Regions from separate parts of the Streptomyces sp. SP18BB07 genome, predicted to be linked through region 3. Evidence: riboswitches for the same ligand, from Rfam matches in the RefSeq annotation. Region 3 holds a riboswitch; each other region holds the start of a gene.
What was found. Region 3 has a riboswitch for cyclic di-AMP ahead of PUR53_RS28230 (M23 family metallopeptidase). Riboswitches for the same ligand answer to the same signal wherever they lie in the genome.
Positions count from the first base shown of each region.

Region 1: it holds a riboswitch for cyclic di-AMP, as region 3 does, so the genes downstream of both, PUR53_RS24665 (M23 family metallopeptidase) here and PUR53_RS28230 (M23 family metallopeptidase) in region 3, are expected to answer to the same signal.
Region 2: it holds a riboswitch for cyclic di-AMP, as region 3 does, so the genes downstream of both, PUR53_RS30515 (C40 family peptidase) here and PUR53_RS28230 (M23 family metallopeptidase) in region 3, are expected to answer to the same signal.
Region 4: it holds a riboswitch for cyclic di-AMP, as region 3 does, so the genes downstream of both, PUR53_RS03960 (transglycosylase family protein) here and PUR53_RS28230 (M23 family metallopeptidase) in region 3, are expected to answer to the same signal.

Region 1 is NZ_JAQYWT010000324.1:178,347-183,467, forward strand. Features, by position in the region: gene PUR53_RS24665 (M23 family metallopeptidase) at 99-1,115, opposite strand; cyclic di-AMP (ydaO/yuaA leader) riboswitch at 1,120-1,278, opposite strand; gene PUR53_RS24670 (alpha-galactosidase) at 1,581-3,653, opposite strand; gene PUR53_RS24675 (tyrosine-protein phosphatase) at 3,910-4,707, shown strand; gene PUR53_RS24680 (DUF6126 family protein) at 4,735-4,857, opposite strand; gene PUR53_RS24685 (helix-turn-helix domain-containing protein) at 4,854-5,121, opposite strand, start outside.
Region 2 is NZ_JAQYWT010000341.1:59,980-65,100, forward strand. Features, by position in the region: gene PUR53_RS30510 (hypothetical protein) at 1-277, shown strand, start outside; cyclic di-AMP (ydaO/yuaA leader) riboswitch at 660-830, shown strand; gene PUR53_RS30515 (C40 family peptidase) at 834-1,307, shown strand; gene PUR53_RS30520 (DUF6328 family protein) at 1,385-1,933, shown strand; gene PUR53_RS30525 (ATP-binding protein) at 1,905-2,363, opposite strand; gene PUR53_RS30530 (helix-turn-helix domain-containing protein) at 2,611-3,471, shown strand; gene PUR53_RS30535 (DUF397 domain-containing protein) at 3,481-3,705, shown strand; gene PUR53_RS30540 (8-amino-7-oxononanoate synthase) at 3,763-4,893, opposite strand; gene bioB (biotin synthase BioB) at 5,091-5,121, shown strand, end outside.
Region 3 is NZ_JAQYWT010000340.1:23,964-29,084, forward strand. Features, by position in the region: gene PUR53_RS28225 (aldo/keto reductase) at 1-453, opposite strand, end outside; gene PUR53_RS28230 (M23 family metallopeptidase) at 572-1,633, opposite strand; cyclic di-AMP (ydaO/yuaA leader) riboswitch at 1,644-1,805, opposite strand; gene PUR53_RS28235 (PP2C family protein-serine/threonine phosphatase) at 2,067-3,170, opposite strand; gene PUR53_RS28240 (GTP cyclohydrolase II) at 3,313-3,972, opposite strand; gene PUR53_RS28245 (MarR family winged helix-turn-helix transcriptional regulator) at 4,096-4,638, opposite strand; gene PUR53_RS28250 (dihydrofolate reductase family protein) at 4,687-5,121, shown strand, end outside.
Region 4 is NZ_JAQYWT010000215.1:94,197-99,317, forward strand. Features, by position in the region: gene PUR53_RS03945 (cytochrome P450 family protein) at 1-1,106, shown strand, start outside; gene PUR53_RS03950 (RNA-guided endonuclease InsQ/TnpB family protein) at 1,234-2,391, shown strand; gene PUR53_RS03955 (transglycosylase family protein) at 2,623-3,681, shown strand; cyclic di-AMP (ydaO/yuaA leader) riboswitch at 3,864-4,063, shown strand; gene PUR53_RS03960 (transglycosylase family protein) at 4,068-4,760, shown strand.

The DNA.
Region 1 (5,121 bases), on a different contig from region 3:
GATCACAGGGACCGGCCTTCGGCATTCGGGCGCCGGGTGCAGGTGACGTCAGCCGCCGGGGGGCGGTGCCGTCAGCCGCCGGGGCTCGAAGGGTGTCGTCAGACGCCGACGCCCTTCGAGCGGAGGTAGGCCAGCGGGTCGATGTCCGCGCCGTAGTTGGGGCTGGTGCGGATCTCGAAGTGGAGGTGCGGTCCGGTGACGTTGCCGGTCGCGCCCGAGAGGCCGATCTGCTGGCCGCCGCTCACGGACTGACCCGCGGAGACGGAGATCGAGGACAGGTGGGCGTACTGGGCGTAGTAGCCGTCGGCGAGCTTGATGACGACCTGGTTGCCGTACGCGCCGCCCCAGCCGGCGGAGACGACGGTGCCCGCGCCCACGGCCTTGAGGCTGGTCCCGGTCGGGGCCACGAAGTCGACGCCCGTGTGGTAGCCGCTGGACCACATGCTGCCGGCGGTCTTGTACGCGGTACCGACGGTCCCGCTCAGGATGGGCCGGCTGAAGCCGGAGGCGTTGGACGACGAGGACTGGCCGCTCGCCGTGGAGGTCGACACCTTGGTGTCCTTCGACTCCTGCTTCGCGGAACCGGAGGGCTTCGACGGCTGGGACGGCGCGGCCGACTCGGCGGGCTTCGAGGACTGCGACAGCTGCGGCTTGGACGAGGAGCGCGACGTCTCGCTCGACGCGGCCCGCTCACCTATCGACAGCTTCAGCCCCGGGTGGATGAGCGAGGGGTCGGAGCCGATCGCCTCCCGGTTGTCCGAGTACAGCTGCTTCCAGCCGCCCTCGACGTCCTGTTCGTCCGCGATCTTCGCGAGGTAGTCGCCGACCTTCACCGAGTAGGTCTTGGTCGCCGCCTTCTTGGTGGCGGTCTTCTCCGCCTGCGCGGCCTTCTCGGCCTGCTCGATCCGCGCGCCGACCTCGGCCGCGGCCTTCTCGGCGGCGATCGTCGTCGGCTTCTCGGAGACACCGGAGACGGTGGCGCTCGGGGTCGCGGCGTGGGCGCCGGCGGCTCCGATCAGCGGCAGCGCGAGCGCCGCGCCACCGGTGCCGGCGGCGGCGATCGAGCGGGTGAAGCGCTGGGGCTTCGGACGGCGGTGCTTACCCTTCGCGGGCATGACGAATTCCTCTCCGGCGCCTGCGAGGTGAGCTGTCGGGTGCGGACTGGAGATGTCCGGCCGTGTTTGCGCACGGCTTTACCCCTAGCCGTTCCGGAGACCGGAACAGGCGGTGATTCCTGTGGGTCCCCCGCTCCTGCCGTGGATCGGGTCGGTACGCGGCTCCGGTCGGCGGCAGGATTGGGCGTCCGTCCGGATTGACGCCGAACGTAAGCGACTTGTGCCCACAGAGACAACCATTGGGACTTCCTGTGCGTCTTCCGCACTGATCCTTACATCAATTCACCATCACGCTCCGTAATAGACCGGTCTAGGGCGCATTCCAACCTCCCTGGAAATCCGCACGAATTACGTGGACATGACGGCAACGGAATGTCACGAATATGACGCTGCTCACGCGCCTACGGCCCAGTAGGCTTTATTCCAGGTCTTGTTGGATTTACAGCTCTATTTCGGACAGAAGGCTCAAGTGCGGCGGAGTCGGATAATCGTCGCATCGAAGTCGCCGCGCAGCCCGGTCGGCAATCCGTGATGCGCCAGCACGGCACCCCGGTGCATTTCGCCCGTTTCGCGGCACTCGTAGGTCCCCGTCGGGTCCAGCCCGCGCAGTCGCAGCGGGGCGAGCGGCTCGCCGTAGTGCTGGGCCTGGAGCCAGGCGAGGACGACGACCTCGTCACCGTGGACGTACTGCACGGCGCTCAGCCCGCCCGTCGGCGGCCGCAGCCGGTACAGGTCGCCGCGCTGCACGACCGGCCGGATCTCCTTGTACAGCTCCACCCACTCCCGGGCCTCGGCCAGCTCCTCCTCGCTCCACTCGGTGAGGTCGCCGCCCACGCCGAGCACACCCGCCATGGCGCTGACGAACCGGAACCGCAGCGAGCTGACCCGCCCGTTGAGCTGGTTGTTCGGGCTGTCGGTGACCCAGGCGGCCATGGCCCGCGCCGGGTGGATCTGGCTGAAGCCGTGCTGGATGGCGAGCCGGTCGAGCGGGTCGGTGTTGTCGGAGGTCCACACCTGGTCCGTCCGCGCCATGACCCCGAGGTCGATCCGGCCGCCGCCGCCCGAGCACGACTCGAACGCGACCCCCGGGTGCGCGGCCCTGAGCCGGTCCAGCAGGGCGTAGAAGGCGTGCACGTGCTCGACCCACAGCTTCTGCGGATAGGGCTCACCGGGCCAGCCCGCGTCCGTGAAGCAGCGGTTGAAGTCCCACTTCACATAGTCGATCGGCGCGCTGGACAGGAGCGTGTCGAGCCGCTCCCAGAGGTATTCCTGGACGTCCTCACGCGCGAGATTGAGCACGAGCTGATTGCGCAGTTCCGTCCGCTTTCGACCCGGTTGGAACTGGGCCCATTCAGGGTGCGCCCGGTACAGCTCACTGTCCGGATTGACCATTTCCGGCTCGACCCAGATGCCGAACTGCATCCCGAGCGAGTGCACACGCTCGGCGAGCGGCCGCAGCCCCTTCGGGAAGCGGTCCGGATTGGGCGTCCAGTCGCCGAGGCCGGCCCGGTCGCTGGTGCGCGCCCCGAACCAGCCGTCGTCCACCACGAACAGCTCGACCCCGATGGCGGCCGCCCGGCGCGCGAGGGCCTCCTGCTGTTCCTCGGAGATGTCGAACTCGGTTGCCTCCCAGGAGTTGAAGAGCACCGGCCGGTCCTGGTCCGCGTCCGGGATGACATACGTCCGCTGGTAGGCGTGCCAGGCGCGACTCGCCCCGCCGAAGCCGCCGTCGCTCCACAGGCCGGCGAAGACGGGTGTGGTGAAGGTCCCGCCCGTCTCCAGCCGCAGCAGTCCGGACTCGTCGTATCCGGCGCCGCCGGTGATCTGCACACGCGCGTCCGGGAGTTGGGCCACCGCGATCCGCCAGGAACCCGACCAGCCGAGGGCACAGCCGTAGACCTCGCCGCGCTCCTCGGTGGCGTCGGTGTCGAGGGCGACCCAGGGCAGGTGCTGGTGCCCGGTGTGGCCGCGGCGGCTGCCGATGACCTTCTCGCCGTAGGTGAGGTCGGCGCGCACGAGCCGGGACTCCGCCGCCCACCGCCCGTGCAGCTGGGAGAGGCGCCAGGTCTCCTCCGCGCGCGGCAGCGTCCAGGTCGCCGAGTCGGCCCGCAGCAGCTCCACCGTCGGCCCCTCGTTGGCGAGGGTCACCCAGCGCTCGACCACGTCGTCGCGCATCCGGTAGTGCAGGGTGATCCCGAGTCCGTCGTCGGTGAACCGCAGCCGCAGCTCGTCGCCGTCGGCCTCGTACGCCTGGAAGGTCCACTCGGTGCCCCGCCGCTCGTCCGTGCGCACGGCCAGGGCCGGACGGGTGAAGCGGGGTCCGCCCTCGACGGGGTACTCCTCGTGTCCGTCGACCGGAGCCTCGAACGGCCAGTACGGCAGCTGCTGCCGTGCCGCCAGTTCCTCGGCGTCCGCGAGGGCGATCCGGGGACCCCAGTGCAGGTGCAGCAGCTCGTCGTTCTCGGTGAGCCGCAGGGCATAGCTGCTCCTGGGCCCGGTGAGAAGCCAGGTCCGGCCGTCTGCGCCGATTTCCAACATCAAGCCCCCACAGATTCGAACAGGTGCGATCGGGCTTCAACATCATCGCAGGTCGCCGCAGGCGCTCGACGGCGCCTGTGGACAACCTCCGCCGCGTCCGCCGAGCGGCCTGTGGACAACCGTTCCGGGCTCCCGTACCCGGCGGTGGACAACTCATTGGCGTACGCACGCATGTCGTATCGTCGAGGGCGCGCCTCGATGTCGAGTGCGTGCCCGTCGGCGCTCGGCGCGGACGGGCGGATGGGAGGGAGCCCCAGTGACGCAGCAGATCCCGTCGACCGAGCCCGAGCTGACCGGGGTGCGTAATTTCCGCGATGTGGGGGGTCTGCCGACCGTGGACGGCCGCCGGGTGCGTCACGGGGTGCTGTTCCGCAGCGGTCACCTGGCGCACGCGACCGACGAGGACGCCGCGTTCCTCGCCTCCCTGGGCCTGCACACGATCTTCGACTTCCGTAACGCGGCCGACCACAAGCTGGAGGGCCCGGACGTCGAGCTGCCCGGCGTCCTCAATGTGAACCTGCCGCTGAGCGACCCGGCGGACGGCGCCGAGTTCTGGAAGCTGGTCCGCGACGGCGACCTGGACCAGCTGCGCGCGCTGCTGGACGACGGCAAGGGGGCCGGCCGGATGATCGCCTCCTACCGCCGGATCATCAAGGACCGCACGGCCGAGCACTCCCGGGTGCTGCACGCCCTGGCCGAGGACAGTGTGCCCGCGCTGATGCACTGCGCGGCGGGCAAGGACCGTGCGGGCCTCTCCGTCGCCATCACCCTGCTCACCCTGGGTGTGGAGCGCGAGGCCATCGTCGCCGACTACCTGGAGTCGAACGCCAAGCACCGCCGCTACAAGGTGCACCGCAGCAGCCGCGCGGCGAACGCCTACTCCCCGGAGGTCATGGAGCTGCTGAGCCCGCTCTTCGACGCCCGCGCCGAGTACCTGCAGGCGGCCTTCGACACCATCGAGCAGACCTGGGGGGATGTGGACACCTACCTGGAGCAGGGCCTGAAGATCACCCCTGAAACCCGGGAGCACCTGCGCGAGCGCCTGCTGGACTAGGCAGGGCGGCCCGTCCCGGCCCCGTGGTCACTGGTTGGCGCCCACCTCGAACAGCAGATAGATGAAGGCCGCGAAGACGTGGCCGACCGCGATGTAGATGATGAGCCGCACCCACAGGGCGCGGGGGAACTTGTCTTCCAGGTCGGTCATGGAGTCTCTCCGGGGCTGGTCGGCCCGAGGCACAGCGTGGCCGTCGGGCTCTGCAGAAGGGTGTGGACGAACAGGAGGTCGGCGCCGTCGGGGTCGGCGGCGGCGATGCGGTGCGGGGTCAGCGAGTCGAAGTGCGCGCTGACCCCGGGTGCCAGCAGATGCGCGGTGTCCCCGAGGCGCAGCCGCAGCCGCCCCTTGAGGACGTAGAGCCACTCCTCGCCGGGATGCACCCGCACCATGTCGCCCTGCGAGCCGTGCGGCACA
Region 2 (5,121 bases), on a different contig from region 3:
CGCCGAGGCCGAGCTGATCGACCGTTACCTGGATGTGGTCGATCTGCTCGGCCGGATCAATCCGGCCCGGCCGGGTGACACATATCGCGGGTTGCGCGCGGCGCAGGCGCTCGTCGCCAAGGCGGCCGCCCTGCGCGATGCGCTCGAACTGATGCACAGGCGCGGGGAGAACGAAGTCCACGCCCCGACGCTCGCGCGCGCCCTTCGGGTCCTGGACGGCGAGCGACGGGCGGGCCGGGTGGCGCTGCCGCCGGAGCCGGAGGACTCACCCGCCTGAACGCGCCTGAACCGATCCCGGGTCGCTCGCCGTACTACTGACGGGGCGTCCGGTCCAGGTTTCGTGCCGTCCGGACGGCCTACTGCGATCGACCCATCGGCCCATACGTCGTGAGGACCTGTGAAGTTGCGCAACATGCCTGGTACCGGGCCGGAATATGTCATTCCGGTGCTGGTGCGGACCTCCTCGACCGGCTGGACACAACCGCTGAAAATGGTCTGTCCACCCGAACGGGCGAGTGGTGAGTAAGACCACAAATCCCCGGTTCCGTTGGGATTTTCGGACTTCTGTGCGCCAAGATCCCTTCCTGACGACAAGCCCCCGCCACAGCGGCGGGGCGATCCGGGTGGACGCCGAGTCCTGCCGCCGCCCGGATGACCGGTCGACAGAAGTGCATCGGCAGGAGTGGAGGACCCAAGCACGACGGGTCGCCGGAACGGTCACGCCATGACCGCGCCGAGCAGCCCTTGGGGTGAAGCCGCGTCAGCGGCCGGGCAACTTCGCCAGCCCGAATCCGACAGGTCATCCTTCACAGGCGGCTGACGAAGGGTTGCGCATGACTGCGCTGAATCGTGTCCCGTCGCTGTTGACCCGGGCCGGCACGGCCTCGGCTCTGACCATCGCCGCTGTCAGCGGCAGCATCGTGGTCCCGGGCGCCGCATCCGGCGCCGAGGCCGCCACGGTGGCGTCGAAGGCACTCAAGGTCGCGGCTTCCAAGAAGGGCTCCCCTTACAAGTACGGCGCCGTGGGCCCGAGCAGGTTCGACTGCTCAGGGCTGACGCTCTACTCGTTCAAGAAGGCGGGCAAGAAGCTGCCCCGTACTGCTCAGCAGCAGTACAACAAGACGAAGCACATCTCCGCGAGCAGCCGCAAGCTCGGAGACCTCGTCTTCTTCCACTCGGGCTCGAACGTCTACCACGTCGGTATCTACGCGGGGAAGGGAAAGATCTGGCACTCGCCGAAGACGGGTGACGTCGTCCGGCTGCAGAAGCTGTGGACGAAGAACGTCTGGTACGGCCGGGTCCGCTGACCCACCGTCGGGGGCGGCGGAGCTCTCCGCCGCCCCCGACGGGCGTGCGACCGGCGGTTTTGGATACCCGTTCGACCATGGCCGACGAACGCACCCGTCCCGCACGCAACGAGACCCCCCTCGAACGCGCCGACCGCAATTTCTCCGAACTGCTCCAGGAGTTGCGCGTCACCCAGACCGGGGTGCAGATCCTCTTCGCGTTCCTGTTGACGTTGGCCTTCACCCCGCGCTTCCCGGACCTGGACTCCTTCCAGCGCGCCACCTACGTCGTCACCCTGCTGCTCGCGGTCCTCGCGGCGACGCTCTTCACCGCCCCGGCCGCCCTGCACCGCTCGCTCTTCCAGCAGAACGCCAAGCCCCTCATCGTCCAGGTGTCGTCCCGGCTGGCCACCGCGGGCCTGATCGTGCTGATGCCGGCCTTCACCGGCTCCGTCCTGCTCGTCGTGGACGTGACGCTCGGCCGGAAGGCCGGGATGGCCGCCGGGGCCGGCACCTTCCTCGTCTGCCTGCTCCTGTGGGCCGCGCTCCCGAAACTGGTGGTCCGCTTCTCCGACCACGCCGACTCGTCGGCACGGTCGGCCACGGACGAGGGCCCCGTCAGGGTTCCTGCGGACCGCCCGCGCTGACCGGCCGCACCGGGACCGTCCACGGCAGTTCGATCGCCACCGTTTTTCCGCCCTCCCGTGTGGGTCTGACGCTGAGCCTGCCGCCGCACTCGGCGGTCAGCCAGCGGATGATGACCATGCCCCGGCCGTTGTCCTGCTGGACGGCGGCCGGCAGCCGTTTCGGGAAGCGTGGATGGCTGTCGGTGACGCCGATGCGCAGGCGCTCGTCCCGGTCGAGGGCGAGGTCCACGGTGAAGGTGGGCGACTGACCGAGGGTGTGCTGGACGGCGTTGGTGGCGAGTTCGGACACGATCAGGCGCACGGTGTCGGCGACGTCGGTGTCGCCCGGCAGGCCCCATTCGGCGAGCACGCCGGCGACGTAGTTCCGGGCCGTGGACACCGAGGCGGGATCGCTCGGCAGAGTGACGGATGCTTCCAGGTGATCTGCCATGGCGAGGCGTCCCTTTCCCACGGGACCGGTGTCCGACAGGGAGCGGATGGTTCGACTACGGTCCCGGACTGGTGCTTCGCGCCAGACTGCCACTACCTGGGCTGTCACGGGTGGCGATCCACCAAGATATGCATATATCTGTCGCTCGAAGCGGTGAACTATCCGACGGCCGACCGTATTTGGGTGAGGGTTTCGTCCATCCTCTGTCGTCACCCCGACTTCGCGCGCCGGGCGGAAGGAGAATCCCATGCAGTACGGTCCGGCGGTGCGCCGCCGCAAGCTCGGTGCCGAGTTGCGTGTCCTGCGCACCCGTTCCGCGCTCACCAGTATCGAGGCGGCCCATCGGGTGGGCTGGCACCAGTCCAAGGTGAGCCGGATCGAGACGGGCGCCAGCGGCGTGAAGCCCGCGGACGTGCGCAAGCTGCTGGACGCGTACGGGGTCGCCGACACCGAGTTACGGGAGCTGCTTTTGGCGCTCGCGGGCTCCGAGGACGGTGGCGGGCGGCACAACTGGTGGCACGCCTACCGGGGCGTACTGCCGCCGACGTACCGGGACTTCATCAGCCTGGAGTCGCAGGCCGGGGGGATGCGGACGCTGGAGACCTCGGTGGTGCCGGGTCTGCTGCAGATCCCCGAGTACGCGCGGGCGGTGACCCGGGCCGCGGTGGAGGGGCTGGAAGACGACAAACTCGACGCGCTCGTGGAAGTGCGGCTGGCGCGGCAGGAGGTGCTGCGCGGGAACCCGCCGCTGAAGCTGAGTGCCGTGCTCGACGAGGGCGTTCTGCGACGTGAGGTGGGCGGTCCCGAGATCATGGCCCGGCAGCTGGGCCGGCTGGTCGAGGCGGCCCGGCTTCCCCAGGTGCGACTGCAGGTGCTGCCGTTCACTGCCGGGGCGCACATCGGCGTCACGGGCCCTTTCGTAATTTTCTCATTTAGGAGCACTTCCGATCTGGACGTGGTTGTTCTCGACCACTTGACGAGTAGCCTCTACCTCGAACGGAAAGAAGACCTCAAGGCGTATGTCGAGGCCTTCAACGCCCTTCAGATCCACGCCCTTTCGCCCGAGGACTCGTTGGATTACATCGCCGGGCTAGCCGCCGGCGCGTAAGGAGGCACCATGTCCGCACTGCCTCGGAACGTACCCACCAGTACCGCACTACGCGGAGTGCGATGGCTGCGCAGCAGTCGCAGCACGGGAATGAACAACTGCGTGGAGACGGCCCGTCCCGCGTCCGGCCGCTGGGCCGGTCTGGTGGCCGTACGCGATTCGAAGAACACGGCGGGGCCCGCCCTGCTGTTCGACCCCGACGCCTGGGAGGGATTCATCACCACGCTGCGGTGACCACCACCGACGGCGTTCGCACTTCCGCTTACGGCGACGCACGGCCCTGACGCCGACTCACGGTCGCGTATCGCCGATGATCCCCACAGCCCGGTCGATCTGCCCCCGTGTGAGATCCGCGCGGGCGGTCAGCCTCAGCCGGGACACGCCGTCCGGCACGGACGGGGGGCGGAAACAGCCGACGGCGAGACCCGCCGCACGGCAGTCGGCCGCCCACCTCACCGCCTGATCCGGCGACGGCGCCCGTACGGAGACCACGGCGGCGTCGGGCCGCACCGCTTCATGGCCCGACGCCGTCAGCCGTGTGTGCAGTTCCCGCGCCACCTCACGGGCGCGTGCGGCGCGCTCCGGCTCACGGCGCAGCAGCCGGAGCGCGGCGAGCGCCGCGCCGGTCGCCGCCGGGGCGAGGCCCGTGTCGAAGATGAACGTCCGGGCCGCGTTGACCAGGTGGTCGATGACCTTGGCCGGGCCGAGCACGGCACCCCCCTGGCTGCCCAGCGACTTCGACAGCGTGACCGTCACGACGACGTCGGGGTCGCCCGCGAGCCCCGCCGCGTGGGGCGCGCCCCGGCCGCCGTCGCCGAGGACCCCGAGCCCGTGCGCGTCGTCCACCACGAGCCCGGCGCCGAACTCGCGGCAGGCGGCCGCGAGGGAGGCCAGCGGGGCGGCGTCGCCGTCCACCGAGAACACCGTGTCGGAGACGGCTACAGCGGGCACCCCGCCGCCCGCGGCCAACGCCTTGCGGACCGCCTCCGGGTCGGCGTGCGCCACGACCTGGGTGGTGCCCCGAGCCAGACGGCAGCCGTCGATGAGGGAGGCGTGGTTGCCCGCGTCCGAGACGATCAGGGAGCCGTGCGGGGCGAGCGCGGTGACGGCGGCGAGGTTGGCCGCGTAGCCGGAGGAGAAGACGAGGGCGGCCTCGAAGCCGCAGAAGTCGGCGAGTTCCCGCTCCAGTTCGGCGTGGAGTTCGGTGGTGCCGGTGACGAGCCGGGAGCCGGTGGCGCCGCCGCCCCATCGGCGCGCGGCCTCGGCGGCGCCCTCGGTGATCTCGGGGTGCCGGGCCAGACCCAGGTAGTCGTTGCTCGCTAGGTCGAGGAGCGGGGAGTCGGCGGGCCGGGGGCGCAGGGTCCGTACCAGCCCGGCCCGGCGGCGCGCGGAGGCCTGCTCGTCGATCCAGCCGAACGCCATGGGTCCTCCGGGGTGGTGTGGGCAGCCCGCGGCGCCGCGCCGTCCTGGACGGCACGGCGAGGGCTTTTGTAGGCAGTGCACAGACACTAACGGCCGGACCAGCCGCCCACGATGTGGCAATACCCACACGTCGATCGCACTCTGTTGTCCGAACCATCCTTGGCCGGGAGCGGTCCCGTAGGACAGGATCGGCTCTCATGGACCTGCTGAACACGCTGGTGGACAAGG
Region 3 (5,121 bases):
CGCGCGGACCTTGCCGGCCTTCACCAGGTCGTCGAGGGCGGTGACGATCTCCTCGACGGGGACCTCGGGCTTGTCGAAGTGGGTGTAGTAGAGGTCGATGTGGTCCGTACCGAGGCGGGCCAGGGACGCGTCGGCGGCGGCCTTGATGTTGGCCGCCGTCAGGCCCTGGTACTCGGGGTGCTGGCTCACCTTGGTCGCGATGACCACGTCGTCGCGGTTGCCCCGGGACCTGACCCACTTGCCGATGATCCGCTCGGACTCGCCGCCCTCGTTGCCCTCGACCCAGGACGAGTACGAGTCCGCCGTGTCGATGAAGTTGCCGCCGGCCGCCGTGTAGGCGTCGAGGACGGCGTAGGACTGTGCCTCGTCCGCCGTCCAGCCGAAGACGTTGCCGCCGAGGGCGAGCGGGAAGACCTCGATGTCGGACGTGCCGAGCCTGCGAAGAGAAGTCATGTCCGACGTCAACCAGCGGACCGGAGGCCCGCATTCCCCATCGACACCGAGGCAGGACGAACGCCGCGTGGGCCCGGGGGCTCACGCGGCGTCGCGGTGCAGTGCGGGTGGCGGCGGGCTACGGGGTCAGGCCCTTGCTGCGGAGCCAGGCCGCCGGGTCGATGCCGCTGCTGGAGCCGCCGGGGTGGACCTCCATGTGGAGGTGGGCGCCCGTGACGTTGCCGGTGGCGCCGACGCGGCCGATGACATCGCCGGTGGCGACCTTCTGGCCGACGCTGACGCCGATGGAGGACTGGTGGGCGTACCAGATCTCGGTGCCGTCATCGAGGGTGAGGACGGTCTTGTAGCCGTAGGAGCCCTCGTAGCCGGCCTGCGTGATGGTGCCGCTGTGGACGGCCTTGATGAGGGTGCCGGTGGGGGCCGCGAAGTCGAGGCCGGTGTGGTAGCCGGAGGACCAGTACGGGCCGGCCTGACCGAAGGTGGAGGTGAGGGTGTACGAGGAGGTGGGGAGGGCGAACTGCTTGGCCAGGGCGGCGAGGCGTTCGGCTTCCTTCTTCTCCGCGGCCTCCTCCTCCGCCTTCTTCTTGGCGGCGGCCTCCTTGGCCTCGGCTTCCTTCTTCTCCTGGGCGGCCTGCTCGGCGGCCTTGTCCGCGGCGGCGGTCTGCGCGGCCTCGGCGGCGGCCTTGTCGAAGGCGTCCTGCTGGGACTCGGCCTGCGCCATGATGCGGGCGCGCAGCGCCTCGCCGGCGTCCGCGGTGCCCTGTTCGGTCTCGGCGGCGGTCAGACCGGCGCTGCTGAGCGGGGTCCTGGAGGCCTCGGGCTCCGGCTCGTCGGCCTCGTCCTCGAAGACCGAGCCGACGTTCGGCATGTCGGGCATGGATATGGAGACCGGGGCCTTGCCGGACTGCGCGCTGGCCATCCCGGCACCGCTGACGGCGGCTATGACACCGACGCCGAGCACCGTGGAGCTACGGGCAAGTCCGTTACGGGCGAGTACGCCGCTCTTCTTGGCGACGCGGTGCCGACCGCGAACGGGGCGCAGGGTGTCCTCGCTGGGGTTCCACTCCTGCCAGGGGCCCTCGTCGTCGCTGTTGTAGCTGCCGTAGCCGAACGTCTGGCTCTCGCCGTCGCGTTGGGTCGGCACGAACGGGGCTTCGGTCGCGGACCGGTTCGACGCCACGTAGGCGTACTCCTTCCTTCCTTCTCGCCTACCGGGTTAGCTGACGGGTTCGGAGCAGGAAGGTCTCCTACGCGCGTAAACCGGTCGTGCGTACTGCCACGGCGGTTTCCGTGCGATTCACCCCAGGGTGGTGGTTCCCCGGTTCCCTTGCGGGATTCGACGCGTGAGCACGGAGCCGTCTCTTGTGACGGCTGGGACGACCGCGCTGCGTTATCGAACGTTAATAGACGCGAGTACTCCATTCCAAGCTGTTCCGAATGATCGTTCCGGCTTTCGCGCTGGACTTTACGGGTCATGAGGGGGTGAAAACGGGCGAGTTGACCTTGACTGGTGAGTAACAGTCGGGCTGATGCGACGTCAGTTCCTATACAGAGGACGGTGGGACGAACACGCTCGGTGACATCGGCCGTCTGCCCGCGATGACACCGGCGTCTCAGGGGCGGCGGACGGCCAGGAGTGCCATGTCGTCCGTGGTGCGGTCGCCCGTGTGCCGGCGCACCTCCTCCGCGAGGGTCGTCAGCAGGGCGCGCGGGGCGGTGAAGGTACGGCCGGAGAGGCGCGCGGCCGGGTCGTAGAAGACGCCGTGCGCGTCCCGCGCCTCGGAGAGGCCGTCGGTGTAGAAGAGCAGCGTGGCTCCGGCCGGGAACCCGGTCTCCTCCGCGCGGTCGGGCCAGGTGCCCAGGTCGTCCATGCCGAGCGGCAGCGCGGGCCGCTGGGCGTCCAGGGTGCACAGCGTGCCGTCGGCGTGCAGCAGCAGGGGCGAGGGGTGGCCCCGGTTGACGATCCGGGCGCGGCCCGCGCCGTGCGGGAACTCCGCGAGCACGGCCGTCACGAACCCCTCGTACTCCACCGCCGCGTCCCGGCGCGCGGCCTCCCGCCGCGTTCCCTCCCTGGCCAGCGCCCGTTCCAGCCGCTGCGCCACCGCTTCGAGTGTCGCCTCCTGTTCGGCCGCCTCCCGGAACGCCCCGATCAGCACCGCCACCGCCGACACCGCCCCGAGCCCCTTGCCGCGCACGTCGCCCACGATCAGCCGTACGCCGTGGGGCGAGTCCTGCACCGCGTACAGATCGCCGCCGATCGACGCCCCGGCCTGCGCGGCCTCGTACCGCGCGGCGATCTCCAGCCCGCCGATCCGCTCCTGCGGCACGGGCAGCACGGCCCGCTGCGCCGCCTCGGCGATCTCCCGCGCGGTGGCGAGCCGGGCGTCGCTGCGGCGGACGAGGCGGTTGATGAGGACGGCCAGCACGGCGACGGTGGCCACCGTGGCGATCTCGGTGAGCGCGTCCACCTGGCCCGCGTCGTCGTAGTGGAGGCGTACGGCGGTGATGCCGGCCACCGACCCGACGCCGACGACCACCGTGCCGAACAGGGTGAAGAGCGGGGCCGTCACCAAGGGCGCGGCGGTGAAGAAGGGGACCGCGGTGAACTCGCGCGGGGTGAAGTGGTCGTAGAAGAGGCCGACGGCGATCAGCAGCACGGGAAGGAGGCGGGCGAGCGTACGGGCGTACGAGAACCGCCGCCCACCCGGCTCCCGCATGACCTCCGCGCCCTCTCGCTGCCCCACGGATACAGGGTTTCCGGGGGTGGGCGGCGGGGCTAGTCGGCGGGGCCGAGTGGGCTAGGGAACCGAATGACGGAGGAGGTGCGGCTGGGGGTTCAGGCGGGGTTCAGGTGGGGGTTCAGCCCGCCGAGAGACCCGTCAGTCCCGTCGCCCCCGTCAGCTCGTGCAGGGGGAGGGTGTGCTGGGTCTGGAGGACCTTGGCGCGGAGGTAGCGGACGTTGTGGGCGGTGGTGAAGACGCCCGTGGGGACGCGGTCGCGGACGCGCACACCGAGGTCGCGCAGCTGCTGGGCCTTGTCGGGGTTGTTGGAGAGCAGGTCGAGCTCGTCGATGCCGAGGGCGCCCAGCATCTGGGCCGCCGCCGTGTAGTCCCGGGCGTCCTCCGGCAGGCCGAGCGCCGCGTTCGCCTCGTAGGTGTCGAGGCCCTGGTCCTGGAGGGCGTACGCGTCGAGCTTGTTGTAGAGGCCGATGCCCCGGCCCTCCTGGCGGAGGTAGAGGAGGACGCCACCCCGGTCGGCGATCCGCTCCACCGCCTCGCGCAGCTGCGGGCCGCAGTCGCAGCGGGCCGAGCCGAACACGTCGCCGGTCAGGCACTCGGAGTGCAGTCGCACCAGCGGGGCCGTGCCGGGGGCGGGGTCGCCGAGGACGACCGCCAGGTGCTCCCGGCCGTCGACGAGGTCGTGGAAGGTGACCATCTCGGCGTCGACGCCGTAGCCGTCCTGGAAACGCAGCGGTACCCGGACGCGGGCACGCGGGGTGGCAGCGGGAAAGTCGGGCATGCGGGTTCTCCGGTCCTGGTGCGAGGTGTCGCTGTGCTTCAGTTTTGAAGCACAGCGCTCGCAGCGACTCTAACCCGTGCTTCAAATTTCAAGCAACCGGATTGGGGATACGTCACATTCCCGTCACGCGCGGTCCCGCTCGTCCTGCTGGGTCGACGAACACGCGCGGCGGCGCCACGGGAGGTCGTCCGAGCCGGGGGGCGTCCGGGGGCCCCCGCCCTGGATCGCCGTCGCGATGGCCGCGCAGATCTCCTCGAACTGGCCGATCTGCTCGGGACTGAGATGGTCGAAGACGGCCCGGCGAACCGTCTCGACATGCCCGGGCGCCGTGCGCTCCAGCAGGGCCATGCCCTCGTCGGTCAGCACGGCGACACTGCCGCGCTTGTCCCACTGGCACTCCTCGCGCCGAACCACGCCGTCCTTCTCCAGCCTGGTCACGACGTACGTCAGCCGGCTGCGTGTGATCTTCAGACGCTCGGCGAGCTCGGTCATCCTCATCCGGCGCTCGGGCGCCTCGGAGAGGGCGGAGAGCACGGAGTAGTAGAGGTGCGGCAGACCGGCCTCCTGCTGGAGCTGCCGATCGAGCGCGTCCTCCAGGAGGGAACTCGCGGCCACGTAGGCACGCCAGGCACGCTGTTCGTCGGGGGTGAGCCAGCGGGTCGTCATACGTACAGTGTAGTTAGTGTTTAAAACTTGAACCAAGGGAGCGCGTCCATGCCCCAGCCCTACGTCCTGCTGTCCGCCGCCGTCTCCCTCGACGGCTTCCTGGACGACACGGGGCCCGAGCGGCTGCTGCTCTCCGGCCCGGCCGACTTCGACCGGGTCGACGAGGTGCGCGCGGCCAGCGACGCCATCCTGATCGGCGCCGGCACCCTGCGCACCGACAACCCCCGGCTGCTGGTCAACTCCCCCGAGCGGCGCGCGGCCCGGGTCGCCGCCGGGCTCCCGGAGTACCCGCTGAAGGTCACGGTCAGCGCGTCCGGCGAACTCGACCCCGCGGCCCAGTTCTGGCACACCGGCGGCGAGAAGGTCGTGTACACGACCGACAAGGGCGCGGAGCGGCTGCGGGGGCTTGGCCTGCCGACGGGAGCGAACGGCGTGGCCGTGGTCTCCGTCGGCCCCGAGCTGGAGTGGCGGGCCGTCCTCGAC
Region 4 (5,121 bases), on a different contig from region 3:
ACGCCGATGCCAAGCAGGCCCTCGCCGACGCGCGCCTGTCGAAGAACCCCGCGCATCACGACGAGCCCGCCCACGCCAAGGGGAAGACCGGCATCCCCGGCGAGCGCAAGGCCGAGCTGATGACCCATCTGCTCAACATCGATCCACCGGACCACACGCGGCTGCGCCGTCTCGTCTCGAAGGCGTTCACACCCCGCCGGGTCGCCGAATTCGCCCCCCGGGTGCAGGAGTTGACCGATCAGCTCATCGACCGCTTCGCGGAGACGGGCGAGGCCGACCTCATCCACGACTTCGCCTTCCCCCTCCCCATCTACGCGATCTGCGACCTCCTCGGCGTCCCCCGCGAGGACCAGGACGACTTCCGGGACTGGGCGGGCATGATGATCCGCCACGGCGGCGGCCCGAGGGGCGGCGTCGCGCGGTCGGTCAAGAAGATGCGCGGCTACCTCGCCGACCTCATCCACAGGAAGCGCGAAGGCCTCACCGAGCACCCCGCCCCCGGCGAGGACCTCATCTCCGGCCTCATCCGCGCCTCCGACCACGGCGAGCACCTCACCGAGAACGAGGCCGCGGCCATGGCGTTCATCCTGCTCTTCGCCGGCTTCGAGACGACCGTCAACCTCATCGGGAACGGCACCTACGCCCTGCTCACCCACCCCGACCAGCGCACCCGCCTCCAGACCTCCCTCGCAGCAGGGGAGACCGCGCTGCTCGAAACCGGCGTCGAGGAACTCCTGCGCTACGACGGCCCCGTCGAGCTGGCCACCTGGCGCTTCGCGACCCGCCCCCTCACCGTCGGCGGACAGGACATCGCCCAGGGCGACCCCGTCCTCGTCGTCCTCGCGGCCGCCGACCGCGACCCCGCCCGGTTCGAGAACCCCGACACCCTCGACCTCTCCCGGCGTGACAACCAACACCTCGGCTACGGCCACGGCATCCACTACTGTCTCGGCGCCCCTCTCGCCCGCCTCGAAGGCCAGACCGCGCTGGCGACGCTGCTCACCCGCCTCCCGGATCTCCGACTCGCGGTGGATCCGGCCGACCTGAGGTGGCGCGGCGGGCTCATCATGCGCGGACTGCGCACATTGCCAGTGGAGTTCACCTGATTCGGTTTCAGGAGGGCTGGCCAGAAGAAGCAGGGAAAACGAACGATTGTCCTGAGGTTCGCCCGTCATGGTGGCCGTGAGTCGAGTGGCGGCCGTATGTGCGGCTGTCGCACTACGGTCCGATGCCATGAAGCTGGTGGTGCAGGTGAAGCTGCTGCCGACGCCCGAGCAGGCGTCGGCGCTGGACGTGACCCTGAGTGCCTGCAACCGGGCTGCCACCTATGCCTCTACCGTTGCCTTTGCCAAGGACTTGACGGACCGTAACGGTCTACAGAAGGACGTGTATGCGGATCTGAAGGCGACCTTCGGGTTGTCCGCACAGCCGGTGGTGCGGGTGGTGAAGAAGGTGGTCGACGCCTACGCGACTCTGAAAGCCAATCTGAGGGCTGGCAATTTGGGGCCGTCCGCCTCGAAGCGGTACCTCAAGGCGATCGGCGCCCCGATCGTCTTCCGGCCGGAGGCGGCGCAGCCGTTCGACGACCGCTGCCTGTCCTGGCAGTGCGACGCACGCACGGTGTCCATCTGGACGGTGAATGGGCGGATGAAGGGCATCCGTTTCGCCTGCTTGCCCGACCAGCTCAAGATGCTCATGGCGCATCGCAAGGGTGAGAGCGACCTGGTCCAGCGGGGTGGCAAGTGGTTCCTCATCGCTACCTGCGAGATTTCCGAGCCGGACGTTTACGAGCCAGCCGACTGGATCGGGGTGGATCGGGGCATCGTGAACCTGGCCACTACCTCCGACGGCGCCAACCATCAAGGGCGCGGCTTGACTCGCTATCGACGTTGGCAGGCATGCAAGCGCGCTGAGTTGCAGCAGAAGAACACCCGATCGGCCCGGCGGCGCCTGGCTTGCCGCAGGCAGAAGGAGAAGCGCCATACCACTCACGTGAACCATCGGATCAGTAAGGAGATCGTGTCCGTCGCCCAACGCACTGGTCGCGGCATCGCTGTCGAAGCACTCGGCGGCATTCGCGAGCGGGTACGGCCACGAGGCGACCAGCGGGACAGGCTCTCCTCCTGGCCTTTCCACCAGCTCGGGCAGCATCTCGCATACAAGGCCCGCCGGGCCGGGGTGCCATTCCTGGAGGTGGATGCGGCCTACACATCGCAGCGTTGTCCGCGCTGCGGCCACACCGAGCGGGCCAACCGGCCCGACCGGGATCACTTCCGTTGTCGTCGGTGCGGCCTCGCTGGGCCTGCCGATGTCGTCGCCGGGGTCAACGTGCGCAACCGCGCACGCTCGGCGTGGGCATTCGTCACCATGCCCGTCCCGTCACCGGCGTAGCCGACAGCGGGAGATGCGACCCGTGACCGTCCTGTCGTAGGGGGCAGTCGGGAGCGCGACGCGGTGTGAACTGTCATGCGGCAGCCTGATGGTTCACGGCCGAGATGATGACGTGATCTGTGCTGCATCGACTTGTTATAAACGATCGTCTACGACTACGTTCACACGTCAGTGCGAAGGGGTCATTACATCCTTCACACCGGTCACTGCTGTCGTGTGAAAGGCAACCGCATGCTCTCCGGGAACGGTCGTCACCGTCGCCCCCGTCAGGCACCCGCCCTCCTCGTCGCGGCCGGAGTGACAGGCTCGGCCATCGCGATCCCCCTGCTCGGCGCCACCGGCGCGAGCGCGGCCAGCGGAACCACCTGGGACCAGGTGGCGGAGTGCGAGAGCGGTGGCTCCTGGAGCGCGGACACCGGGAACGGGCGCTACGGCGGCCTCCAGCTCACCCAGGCGAACTGGGAGAAGTACGGCGGCCTCGACTACGCCACGACCGCCGACCAGGCCAGCCGTTCGCAGCAGATAGCCGTCGCCGAGAAGGTGCTCGCCGACCAGGGCGTCGGCGTCTGGTCCACCTGCGGCCTGCTCCACAACCTCGGCGGTGACTCCGGTTCCGCCGACGTGGACACGGGCGTCGCGGACGACTCGACGAAGGCGGGCAGTTCATCCGGCTCGTCAGACTCGTCCAGCTCATCCGATTCATCCGGTTCGTCGGATTCCTCCACTTCGACCGGCGGGGCCGACTCGGCCAAGTCCGGCGACTCGGGCGACTCCGGCGCGCCCGGCGACTCGACCTCCGATGTCTTCGACGGGTCCACCAAAGCCAAGACCGGCTCGGGGTCCGATGCCGACTCGGGCGACTCGAGTGACTCGGACGGGTCCGCGAGCCCCGAGGCCACGAAGTCACCCAAGTCGGACAATTCATCGCAGAGCGACGACTCTTCGGACGGCGAGAGCGAGACCGGCACCGGTCGTCACCGCGGCGCCAGCGCCGACGAGAGCGCCGCCGCGGGCACGGAGGCCGACGCGGACGCGGCCGACGACTCCCGCGCCGACTCCACCCCCTCCGGCCGTCACGCCTCCCGTGGCGGCGACGCGGCGCGCGAGGGTGTGGACGGCGCCTACACCGTCCGCGCGGGCGACAGTCTGACGCGGATCGCGAACTCGCTCGACCTGGACGGCGGGTGGCGCACGCTCTACTCCGAGAACGAGGGCACGGTCGGAACTGACCCGGACCTTATCCTTCCCGGTCAGACCCTCGAAGTCGGTGCCGAAACGGGCGAAAAGTAGCGACAGTTCGGGTCACTGTTCGCCCCTGAATGCCCGTTTTGATCTAGGTGGGAGATGAATCACAGACCCCCTGATCGTCTTTGAAATCCGGGCAATCACGTGTTTACGGTCGTGACCGCTCGCCACAGCGGGCCCCTGCGGTCGGTACGCCGAATCCTGCCAACGGCCGCAAGGAACAGTCGTCGCGTCAAGCGCCGTAGGCAGGAGCGGGGGACCCAAGGTAAGTGCCGGGTCCGGTGGTTGCGGCCCTTCGGGGGCGCACGTCCGGAACCGGCTCGGGGTGAAGCCGCGCGAAGTGAGCCGAGAGGCGCACGAGCGCGGCCGGGCAACTCAACCGGCCCGAACCCGACAGCTCACCTCGCAGGCGTCGGTGAGGGGATCTCTCCATGCTGTTTTCCAGCAAGGGCAAGCACCGTCGTCCGTCCAAGGCCGCTCGCGCCATCGCCGTCGCCGGTGTCACCGGCGCCGCGGCGGTCGCCGCTCCGCTGATGGCCGCCGGCAGCGCCTCCGCCGCCACCGCCTCCGAGTGGGACGCCGTCGCCCAGTGCGAGTCCGGCGGCAACTGGTCCATCAACACCGGCAACGGCTACTACGGCGGTCTGCAGTTCTCGGCTTCCACCTGGGCCGGGTACGGCGGCACGAAGTACGCCTCCACCGCCGACCAGGCCACCAAGGCGCAGCAGATCGAGATCGCCGAGAAGGTCCTCGCGGGCCAGGGCAAGGGTGCCTGGCCGGTCTGCGGCAAGGGCCTGTCCGGCGCCGCGTACAACGGCGCCGCCGCCTCCTCCGGCTCCTCGAACTCCGGCTCCTCGCAGCAGAGCACGCAGGAGAGCACCAAGAAGAGCACCGAGGACACCCGCGCCTCCCGCTCCTCCGAGCGCGCCACCGTCGAGACCCCGACCGGCAAGAAGGTCAAGAAGGGCGACGGCGAGTACAAGGTCGTCACCGGCGACACCCTCAGCGCCATCGCCGCGAAGAAGAACGTCAAGGGTGGCTGGGAGAAGCTCTTCGAGCTGAACAAGGACATCATCGACGACGCCGACTTCATCTACCCGGGTCAGCAGCTCCACCTGAGCTGACCCGTCACAGCCGTGGGGACGGGTCAGGCTGGGCCGAAGAATCCGGCCGCTCCCCAGCTGAACCACAGCCCGCTCACATCCGTGTCCTCCATAGTGAAGACCCCGTGAGGGCCGTCCCCCCGTCCCCACGGGCTCCCCGCCCCGGTGCGCATTCCCCCGTACGCACCGGGGCGGGGCTTTTTCATGCCCGCCCCTTCCTTCTGTTCACTTTCCGGCCCACCCCCCTTTGTTCCGAGCTGGAACAATAGGTACGGTCTCTCTGTCCACGGGACGGTCGGTCGGCTGCCGACGAGCCCGGGGCGGTTAGGCTCTAGTCGCAAGGCCCGCGGGCCCCGCACTTCCGCGTCACATCCCATGAAGG